Regions from separate parts of the Streptomyces sp. NPDC090127 genome, predicted to be linked through region 3. Evidence: riboswitches for the same ligand, from Rfam matches in the RefSeq annotation. Region 3 holds a riboswitch; each other region holds the start of a gene.
The links. A riboswitch is a leader RNA that binds a small molecule or an ion and turns the genes downstream of it on or off. The one in region 3 is predicted to bind cobalamin.
Positions count from the first base shown of each region.

Region 1: linked by a shared signal. The riboswitch ahead of ACIPPS_RS18335 (prenyltransferase/squalene oxidase repeat-containing protein) and the one ahead of cobN (cobaltochelatase subunit CobN) in region 3 are both predicted to bind cobalamin.
Region 2: linked by a shared signal. The riboswitch ahead of ACIPPS_RS02480 (ribonucleoside-diphosphate reductase subunit alpha) and the one ahead of cobN (cobaltochelatase subunit CobN) in region 3 are both predicted to bind cobalamin.

Region 1 is NZ_JBIVDE010000004.1:609,675-612,939, reverse strand. Features, by position in the region: gene ACIPPS_RS18340 (SCO2322 family protein) at 1-283, opposite strand, end outside; gene ACIPPS_RS18335 (prenyltransferase/squalene oxidase repeat-containing protein) at 280-1,536, opposite strand; cobalamin riboswitch at 1,634-1,774, opposite strand; gene ACIPPS_RS18330 (MBL fold metallo-hydrolase) at 1,932-2,972, opposite strand; gene ACIPPS_RS18325 (alpha/beta fold hydrolase) at 3,084-3,265, opposite strand, start outside.
Region 2 is NZ_JBIVDE010000001.1:564,726-567,990, reverse strand. Features, by position in the region: gene ACIPPS_RS02480 (ribonucleoside-diphosphate reductase subunit alpha) at 1-1,539, opposite strand, end outside; cobalamin riboswitch at 1,668-1,806, opposite strand; gene ACIPPS_RS02475 (GNAT family N-acetyltransferase) at 1,877-2,380, opposite strand; gene mctP (monocarboxylate uptake permease MctP) at 2,485-3,265, opposite strand, start outside.
Region 3 is NZ_JBIVDE010000005.1:405,739-409,003, reverse strand. Features, by position in the region: gene cobN (cobaltochelatase subunit CobN) at 1-1,722, opposite strand, end outside; cobalamin riboswitch at 1,759-1,898, opposite strand; gene ACIPPS_RS20735 (cobalamin biosynthesis protein CobG) at 1,942-3,265, shown strand, end outside.

The sequences.
Region 1 (3,265 bases), on a different contig from region 3:
TCGCCTCCGTACCGCCGCAGACCCCCGTGAAGTCGGGGGCGACGGAGGGCCGGGCGGCGTCGTTCGTGTCCTTGCTGACCGCGAAGCGGAAGCCGATCGCGTCGCCGTCGCCGGGCCGGGCGGTCGCCGGGCCCTGCGTCGCGTACGCCCATGCGGTCGGTGTGTCGCCCTCCCAGTACGACCAGTACCGGTAGCCGGCGGCCTGGGCGGGCGCGGCCACGGCGAGGGTCAGCGCCACGGACGCGGCCGCGCCGACGAGACGCGACGGTCGAAAGGCACTCACTTCCTGCGCCCGCTGATCAGGAAGCCGATCCCGATGCCGGCGACCGCGCCGATGCCGATGATCCACCACAGGTTGGACAGCGAGCCGGAGCTCTCCTCCTGGCTCGCCTTCGCGGTGGGGGAGGGCGAGGCCTTCGGCGCGGGACCGGTGGCCGCCAGCTCCTTGAGGAGGTCGGTCGAACCGAACGCGGTCGGGTCGACGCGCATGGCCTTCGCGGCCAGGATCAGCTGCGCGTACGCGGCGGGGCCGCTCTCCTTCGCCCAGGCGGCGGAGTTCTGCTGGAGCCAGGTCAGGGCGCCGGTCGCCTCCTTGGTGGCACCGGCGGCGGCGAGCGCGACGACCGCGTCGGCGGTGTTGCCGTGGTCCGGCAGCTCGGTCGGGTCGGTGGCGCCCGGCATCGGCGGGGTGTTCAGGTGGCCGGTCCCGGCGAGCGCGGCGGCCAGGTAGGAGGCGCCGTTGAGCGCGGCCCGGTCGATCGTGGGCTTCGCCTCCGGCGTGCAGACCGGGGTCTGCTGGGGTTCGATGCCGCGGGCGGTGATGCCCTTGCCGAGCCCCGCGAGGGTGGCGGCGGCGGTCGCGTCGGCGTTCGCGAGCAGCTTGCCGTCCTTGTCGGGCTGGTAGGCGAAGGCGCCCGGGCCCTCCTTGGTCGAGCAGGGCAGCGCGAGCGTGAGCAGGGCGTCGTACGGGGTCCTGCCCTCGGCGGACGTCACGTCGCCGGGCTTCTGGCCGAGCGCGGTGAGCGCGCTGACGACGATCGAGGTGGAGTTGGCGTCGCTGGGACTGCCGGGGTTGTAGCCCCAGCCGCCGTCCTTGTTCTGCACGCTCTTCAGCCAGCTCGCACCGGCCTCCGCGGCCTTCCCGAGCGGCTCGGGGGCGGTGCTCCGGCCCTTGACGCCGGTGAGCGCCTGGACGGCGACGGCGGTGGCGTTGGTGTCCAGCATGGTCGCCGGGTCGCACGGCTTCGCCGGGTCGGGACGGTAGGAGGCGAAGGCGCCGTTGGCGCACTGCTGCCCCGTCAGCCAGCTCACGGCCTCGTCGGCGGGCTGCACTCCGCTGGTCGTCTGGGCGACGAACGCGAGCGACTGGCGCCACACACCGTCGTACGTCGGGTCCTTCGTGCCGTACAGCCCGGCAGGGACGGTGGGCGCGGGGGTCGCGGAAGGGGACGGCGCGGCGGACGCGGCGGGGGCCATGCCGGTGCAGAGCACCGCTGCGGCTGCGAACGCGGCGGCGCCGCGGCGGACGGTGGTCATGCGTGTGGTGGCCTCTCCTGCGGCCGGGCACCGGCACGCTGAGGCACCAGGCTCGGCTCCGTATTCCTCGACGGTGCCGGCGGTCACGTCCCGGACGGGGCATTCCGACTCCCGTTCTCGGGGCGGATGCCTTCCGGGCCGTTGCGGGCCTTCTGGCTCCTCCGGGCCTTGCGGCCCGGCGGCCTTCCGAGGGACGGTCACGGTTGCGGGTCAGCGCCGGATTTGCACCGGCTTCCCCCCGAACGGGTGTGATGACGACTCGCACACTCTACCGGCCCGTACCCCGGCCGACCGGTGGGTGGGAGCCGCCTCACACCCGGGCCGCCGCGGCCCGGGCGTGGTCACACCGCGGCCGGTGACGTGCGTGGCGGTCACACCGCCACGCACGTCACCGGTCACACCGCCACGTACGTCACCGGCTCCGTACCGGCCACGGCCTCGGCGCGGCCCAGCTTCACGAGCCGGCGCAGATGCGCCTCGGCCTCGCTGACCGCGATGGTCCGCGATCCGTACGGGATCTGCTCCCAGGGGCGGTTCCACTCCATGCGTTCGGCGAGCTGCCACGGGGTGAGCGGGTGCGCGAGCAGGTCCACGAGCCCGGTCAGCCGCTCCTCGTGGTGGTCGAGCAGTTCCCGTACCCGCCCGGCGGCGTCGGCGAAGGCGTACTGGTGGGCGGGGAGCACCTCGGCGACGCCGAGCCGCCCGATGCGCTCCAGCGAGTCCAGGTAGTCGCCGAGGGGGTCGGTGACCACCGCGTCGTCGGGGTCCTCGTAGAGGCCGATGTGCGGGGAGATCCCGGGCAGCAGATGGTCGCCGGAGAAGAGCCGGCCGTGCCCGGGCAGCCGCGCCGGGTGCTCCTCCTCCAGGTGCAGGCAGACGTGGCCCGGGGTGTGGCCGGGCGTCCAGATCGCGCGTAGTCGGCGGCCCGCCAGGTCGAGGAGTTCGCCGGGGACGATCTCCCGGTCGGGGAGGGCGGAACGCAGCCCGGGCAGGGTGCTCGCGCGGCGGCCGGAGGCGCGGGCGGCGAGGAGCGGCGCGGTGTGCTCCTCGGGCGCGCCGACGGCGGCCAGCTTGCGGGCGAGGTAGTCGAGCCAGGTGCCGGGCTCGGACGCGCGGGTGCGGCGGACGACGGCGGTGTCGGCGGCGTGCATCGCGATCCACGCCCCGGACGCCTCGCGCACCTGACCCGAGAGCCCGTGGTGGTCGGGATGGTGGTGCGTGATGACGATCCCGTGCACCTCGCGCACGGAGGTGCCCAACGCGACGAGACCGTCGGACAGTTCGCTCCAGGACGCCGGATCGTCCCACCCGGTGTCGATCAGCACGGGCCCGCGGTCGGTGTCGACGACGTGCACCAGGGTGTGCCCGAGGGGGTTGTCCGGGATGGGGACCCGTATCGCCCAGACGCCTCCGCCGTGCTCGGTCACCTGGCTCATGGGCCCTCATCTCTCCGCGACGGCAAGGTGCTTGTTCGACCCTGGCCACTATAACGAGAACTGACGAACCGTCAGAGTGGCCCGCGTCGCCCTGCCGTGAGGGGAGCGGAGTTACTTCGTGCCCGCCGTGCTCGGGCGGGGCTCGGCGGCGCGGCCCACGACGAGGCGGATCGCCGCGGTCGTGAGGTCCGGGTCGTGGAGCTGGACGTAGTGGTCGCTGCCGGTCGCCAGCAGGTGCGGGGTCTGCGGCCGTAGGGCCACCAGCGCCTGCTGGGCCTTGGGCCAGGAGGCCT
Region 2 (3,265 bases), on a different contig from region 3:
CATCGCGCCCAGGCCCACCGGGCGCCAGCGGGCGTTGGAGCGGCCCGCCTGCTCGGTCGGGTAGAAGTTGATGTCGACGACCCGGTCGAGGAAGGTGACGGCCGTGCGGACCGTCTCGTCCAGCCGGTCCCAGTCGATGTCCCCGCCGGTGACGAAGGCGCCCAGGTTGACCGAACCCAGGTTGCAGACCGCGGTCTCGCCGTCGTCCGTGACCTCCAGGATCTCCGTGCAGAGGTTGGAGGAGTGGACCGTGTGGCCCGGCTCGGCGGTCTGGTTGGCCGTACGGTTCGAGGCGTCCTTGAAGGTCATCCAGCCGTTGCCGGTCTGGGCCAGGGTCCGCATCATCCGGCCGTACAGGTCACGGGCCGGCATGGTCTTGCGGGCCAGGCCCTTCGCCTCGGCGGCGCGGTACGCGGCGTCGAACTCGTCGCCCCACAGGTCGACCAGCTCGGGCACGTCCGCAGGGGAGAACAGCGACCACTCGGCGTCGGCGTTGACCCGGCGCATGAACTCGTCCGGGATCCAGTGCGCGAGGTTCAGGTTGTGCGTACGCCGGGCGTCCTCACCGGTGTTGTCGCGCAGTTCGAGGAACTCCTCGATGTCCGCGTGCCAGGTCTCCAGGTAGACCGCGGCCGCGCCCTTGCGCCGCCCGCCCTGGTTCACGGCCGCCACCGAGGCGTCCAGCGTCTTCAGGAACGGCACGATGCCGTTGGAGTGGCCGTTGGTGCCGCGGATCAGCGAACCGCGGGCGCGGATGCGGGAGTACGAGAGGCCGATGCCGCCCGCGTGCTTCGAGAGCCGCGCGACCTGGTGGTACCGGTCGTAGATGGAGTCCAGCTCGTCCTGCGGGGAGTCCAGCAGGTAGCAGGAGGACATCTGCGGGTGGCGGGTGCCGGAGTTGAAGAGCGTGGGGGAGGAGGGCAGGTAGTCGAGCCGGCTCATCAGCCTGTACAGCGCGGCGACCTCGTCGAGGGCGCGGACGCTGTCGTCCTCGGCGAGACCCGCGGCGACGCGGAGCATGAAGTGCTGCGGGGTCTCGATCACCTTGCGGGTGATCGGGTGGCGCAGGAGGTAGCGCGAGTAGAGGGTGCGCAGACCGAAGTAGCCGAAGCGGTCGTCCGCGGCGCCGTCGACGAGCGCGTCGAGGCGCTCGGCGTGCAGCGTCACGAAGTCGGCGGTGCGGTCGGCGATCAGGCCCTCGCGGTGCCCGACGGCGACCGATGCGGAGAAGCGGACCGAACCCTGGGAGGCCGCCTCGTCCGCGACCGTGATCGTGAGCAGCCGGGCGGCGAGCCGGGAGTAGGCGGGGTCCTCGGCGATGAGGGCCGCGGCCGCCTCGGTGGCCAGCTCGCGCAACTCCGCCTCGTCCGAACCGGCGTTGCGGCCGCGCAGCGCGGCGGCGGCGACCCTGCCGGGGTCGGTGTCGGGGAGGTCGGCGGTGAGGTGGGTCAGGGTCCGCAGAAGCACGGTCCCGGGTCCGTCGCTCTCGTTACCGTCGCTCTCGATCGCTGCGGCCGGATCGGCGGGCGCGATGGTCACGTGGGGCTCTCCCTCGCTCGGCTCGGGGCCGGCGGGTGGAGGCGGGCGGCGGCCCTCCCCGTACGCAGGGCAAGGCCGCGCCACGGCCCACTCCGCGAGGCCCGGACGTCTGTGGCACCCGGAACGGAAGGACCGGGCGCGCTGTCGGCAGGTCTTCGGACTCACCAGGCGGACGAAGCCATCAAAAGCACACCGTTGCGGGACAGTTCCGGATTCGCACCGGATTCCCCTGCGGCGACAGCGAGCACGAGCATACATGTGGGGGGCGCCGCTCGTGGCACCCCCCACATGTTGTGTCGCCCGCGAATTCGTCCGGGAATCCGGGAATACTCCGGGATCAGAGCTCCAGCGCGTAGGTGAGCAGCGGATGGAGGTCCGGAATCGGCGACCAGTCCCGCTCCGGGGTCCGTACGAACCCCATCCGCTCGTATATCCGGTGCGCGGCGACCATCCCCGGGTCGGTCGACAGCACCACCCGGGCGCAGCCGGGGATCGCCCGTGCCCGCTCCACGCAGAACCGGACGAGCGCCTCGCCGGTGCCCCGGCCGCGCGCCTCCGGGGCGACCACCAGCATCCGGAACTCGGCCTCGTGGGCCTGCGCCACGTCCGCCCACCGGGTGCCGCCCGGCACGAAGGTCACACCGCCGAGGATCCGGCCCGTCCCGTCGTCGGCGACGAGCACCTCGGCCTCCGCGGCCCGCCCGGCCACGTCGGCGAGGACGGGCAGGTACGGGTCGTCCGCGCCGAGGAAGAGCAGCCCGTCGTCCAGGTAGGTCCCGGCCGTCAGCGCGCCGAGCGTCTCGTACTCGTCGGGCCGTACCGCCCTGATCGTGATGTCCATGGCAGGCAGTCTGCCCGAGGGGGACGGCGAAGGGCCCGGGGTTTCCTGGTGGAAACCCCGGGCCCTCGCGTGGTGCGGGTACCGCGTCGGGTGCGTCGACGGCGTCAGTGCGTGTCGGCGGTGACCTTCGGCATCTCCTTGTCGACACCCGGGTCGCCCGCGTCCGCCGTGTAGTCCGACGGCGAGGTCTCGTCCACGCCCTCGGGCGCCTTCAGGGCCTTCAGGACGAAGGTGAGGACGACGGTGACGACCATGTTGATCACGAAGGCGGTGAGGCCGATGTAGCCGATCTCGCCGATGCCCGGGATCTCGGCGGACGAACCGCCGAAGTGCTTCTGGGTCGGGCTCGCCACGCCGTAGGCCGCCGCCGTGCCGTAGACCATGCCCACGGCCCAGCCGGCGAGGAGTGCCCAGCGGTGGAACCAGCGGGTGAACAGACCGCCGACCAGGGCCGGGAGGGTCTGCAGGATCCAGATGCCGCCGAGCAGCTGGAAGTTGATCGCGACGGTCTTGTCCATGGTGAGGACGAAGGCCAGCGCGCCCACCTTCACCAGCAGCGACACCAGCTTGGACACCTTGGTCTCCTGCTCCGGAGTGGCGTCCGGCTTCAGGAAGTCCTTGTAGATGTTGCGGGTGAAGAGGTTGGCGGCGGCGATCGACATGATCGCGGCCGGCACCAGCGCGCCGATGCCGATGGCGGCGAACGCCACGCCCGCGAACCAGTCCGGGAACATGTTCTCGAACAGCTGCGGGATCGCCAGCTGGCCGTTGGAGACCTTGACCCCGGCGGCGATCGCCATGAACCCGAGCAGCGCGAGCAGCCCCAGCATCAGCGAGTACAGCGGCAGGATCGTGGTGTTGCGGCGGATCACGTCACGGCTGCGC
Region 3 (3,265 bases):
CGCGTGCACGCGCCGCTTGGCCTGCGTGCCCTCGCCCGGGTCGTTGACGAGGAACGGGTAGACCAGCGGCAGGTCGCCGAGCGCCGCGTCCGGGCCGCACGCGGCCGACAGGCCCGCGTTCTTGCCCGGCAGCCACTCCAGGTTGCCGTGCTTGCCCAGGTGGACCATCGCGTCCGCGCCGAAGCCGCCGTCCTCGGCGCGCGCCGCGATCCAACGGTAGGCGGCCAAGTAGTGGTGGGACGGCGGGAGATCGGGGTCGTGGTAGATCGCGATCGGGTTCTCGCCGAAGCCGCGCGGCGGCTGGATGAGGATCAGCAGGTTCCCGCGCCGCAGGGCCGCGAGGACGATGTCGCCCTCCGGATTGCGGGAGCGGTCGAGGAACATCTCGCCGGGCGGCGGGCCCCAGTGCCGCTCGACGCCCTCGCGCAGCTCCTGCGGCAGGGTCGCGTACCAGCGCTTGTAGTCGGCCGCCGGGATGCGGACCGGATTGCGGGCGAGCTGCTCCTCGGTCAGCCAGTCCTGGTCGTGGCCGCCGGCCTCGATCAGGGCGTAGATCAGCTCGTCGCCGTCGCCGGAGACCAGGCCGGGGATCTCGTCCTCGGGCCCGAAGTCGTACCCCTCGACGATCAGCCGCCTGAGCAGGGCGACGGCGGAGGCGGGGGTGTCCAGGCCGACCGCGTTGCCGATCCGGGAGTGCTTCGTCGGGTACGCGGAGAGGACGAGCGCGAGCTTCTTCTCGGCGTTCGGGATGTGCCGCAGCCGGGCGTGACGCACGGCGATCCCGGCGACCCGGGCGGCGCGCTCGGTGTCGGCGACGTACGCCGGGAGGCCGTCCTCGTCGATCTCCTTGAAGGAGAACGGGACGGTGATCAGCCGGCCGTCGAACTCGGGGACGGCGACCTGGCTGGCGGCGTCCAGCGGGGAGAGCCCCTCGTCGTTCTCCTCCCAGGCCGCCCGGGAGCCGGTGAGGCAGAGTGCCTGCAGGATAGGTACGTCGAGGGCGGCGAGCGCGCCCGCGTCCCAGGCCTCCTCGTCCCCGCCGGCCTGGGCGTCGGCGGGCGTGGTGCCGCCGGCCGCGAGGACGGTGGTGACGACGGAGTCGGCGCCCTTGAGCGTCTCGATCAGCTCGGGCTCGGGGGCCCGCAGGGAGGCGACGTACAGCGGCAGGGCGCGGGCGCCGGCGTCCTCGATCGCCTCGCAGAGGGAGTCGACGAAGGCGGTGTTCCCGCTCATGTGGTGGGCGCGGTAGTAGAGCACGGCCACCGTCGGACCGGTCTCCGTGCGCGCGGTGCGCTCCAGGGGACCCCAGGTGGGCGCGGCGGCCGGGGCCTCGAAGCCGTGGCCGGTGAGCAGCACGGTGTCGGAGAGGAACCGGGCCAGCTGCTCCAGGTTGGCCGGGCCGCCGTGCGCCAGGTAGGCGTGGGCCTCGGTGGCGACGCCGACGGGGACGGTGGAGGTCTCCATGAGCTGGGCGTCGGGCGCCTGCTCGCCGGAGAGCACGACGAGCGGCTTCCCGGTGGCGCGCAGCGCGTCGAGCCCGTCCTCCCAGGCCCGCAGCCCGCCGAGGAGGCGGACGAGGACGAGGTCGGCGCCGTCGAGCAGCCCCGGCAGGTCGTCCAGGGCGAGGCGGGAGGGGTTGGCGAACCGGTAGTCGACCGGACCCCCGGCCGCGCGGGCGCTGAGCAGGTCGGTGTCGGAGTGCGACAGCAACAGAATTCGCATGCGTGCGCAGGCCTTCCTCGGGGTTGTCCGCGCCCCGGGTGGTCGTGTGGACGGCAGGAGTTCCTGACTCACCCGGCCCCTCGCGGGACCTGGCTCACAGTGGCGGGACCGCGCCGGAATCTCACCGGGCTTCCTCCCCGGGGTCCTGGGACCCCATGCCGATCCGAATAGTAGATCGTGCGTCCTCCGGGCCTGGCGGGGACCGCTGGTGACGTCGGTATGCTCGCCGCCATGCCGCCCACCCCACCCACCTCACCCCTGCCGGGCGAACCGCCCGTACGGGACCGTGGCGACGCCTGCCCCGGGGCGCTTCGGCTGCACTCCGCGGACGACGGCCGCCTGGCTCGACTGCGGCTGCCCGCAGGGTTGTTGACGGTACGTCAGGCACAGGTCCTGGCCTCCGTCGCGGAGGGCCTGGGGGACGGCCGGATCAGCGTCACCTCACGCGGGAACGTGGAGCTGCGCGGCCTCGGCGAGGGGTGCGGGGCGGAGCTGGCGGAGGTGCTCGCGGACGCCGGGCTGCTGCCCTCCGCGACCCATGAGCGGATCCGGAACGTGGTGGCCTCACCGACGGCCGGGCTGGACGGACTCGGCTGCGGTGACGTGCAGTTGTGGGCCCGGGAACTGGACGCGCTGCTCTGTGGGCGGGAGTGGACGGCGGCCCTGTCCGGTCGGTTCCTCTTCGTCCTGGACGACGGGCGCGGGGACGTCGCCGGGCTCGGCGGCGATGTGACGTTGGTCGCAGGAGAGACGTCCGTACGGCTCCGGGTGGGCGACCAGGTCTTCGCGGTCGCCCCGGTGGACGCGCCCCGGGCCGCGCTCGCCGCGGCCGGTGCCTTCCTCGACGCCGCCCACGCCGCGGGAAACGGCGCCTGGCGGGTCCGGGAGCTGCCCGGGGAACACGTACCGGGCCTGGCCGAGGCGCTCGCGGCGGCCGGCGTACCGGCGGAGCCCGTACCGGCACCCACGCCTCCGCGGACCGCGGCACCCCCGCCGGCCCCCGGCCTGCTCGGCGAGCACGCCCTCCACGTCCTGACCCCCCTCGGCCGCCTCACGGCCGCACACCTGCGCGCGCTGGCGGAGAGCGCGGCGGGCGGGGAGAACGCGGACGGCACGGAGAAAGCGGACAGCGCGAAGAGAGTGGACAACCCGGCGAACGCGGCGGCGTCCCACGGGGAGCTGCGGCTCACCCCCTGGCGTGGGGTCGTCGTCACCGGCTTCGCCGACCGGGCGGCCGCACGGGAGCGGCTCGCCGTCCTCGACACGTACGGCCTGATCACCGACCCCCGCTCCCCCTGGGCGGGCGTCGGCGCCTGCACCGGCCGTCCCGGCTGCGCGAAGTCCCTCGCCGACGTCCGCGCCGACGCCACCCCGGGCCACGGCGGCGCCCCGGAGCACGACGCCACCCCGGGCCACACCGACGCCACCCCGGGCCACGCCGACGCCCCCGGCGGTCTCCCCGTCGCCCTCCCCGTCCACTTCTCCGGCTGCGAGCGCCGGTGCGGCCACCCGCAGGCCGAGACCTGGGTCGACGTCGTCGCCA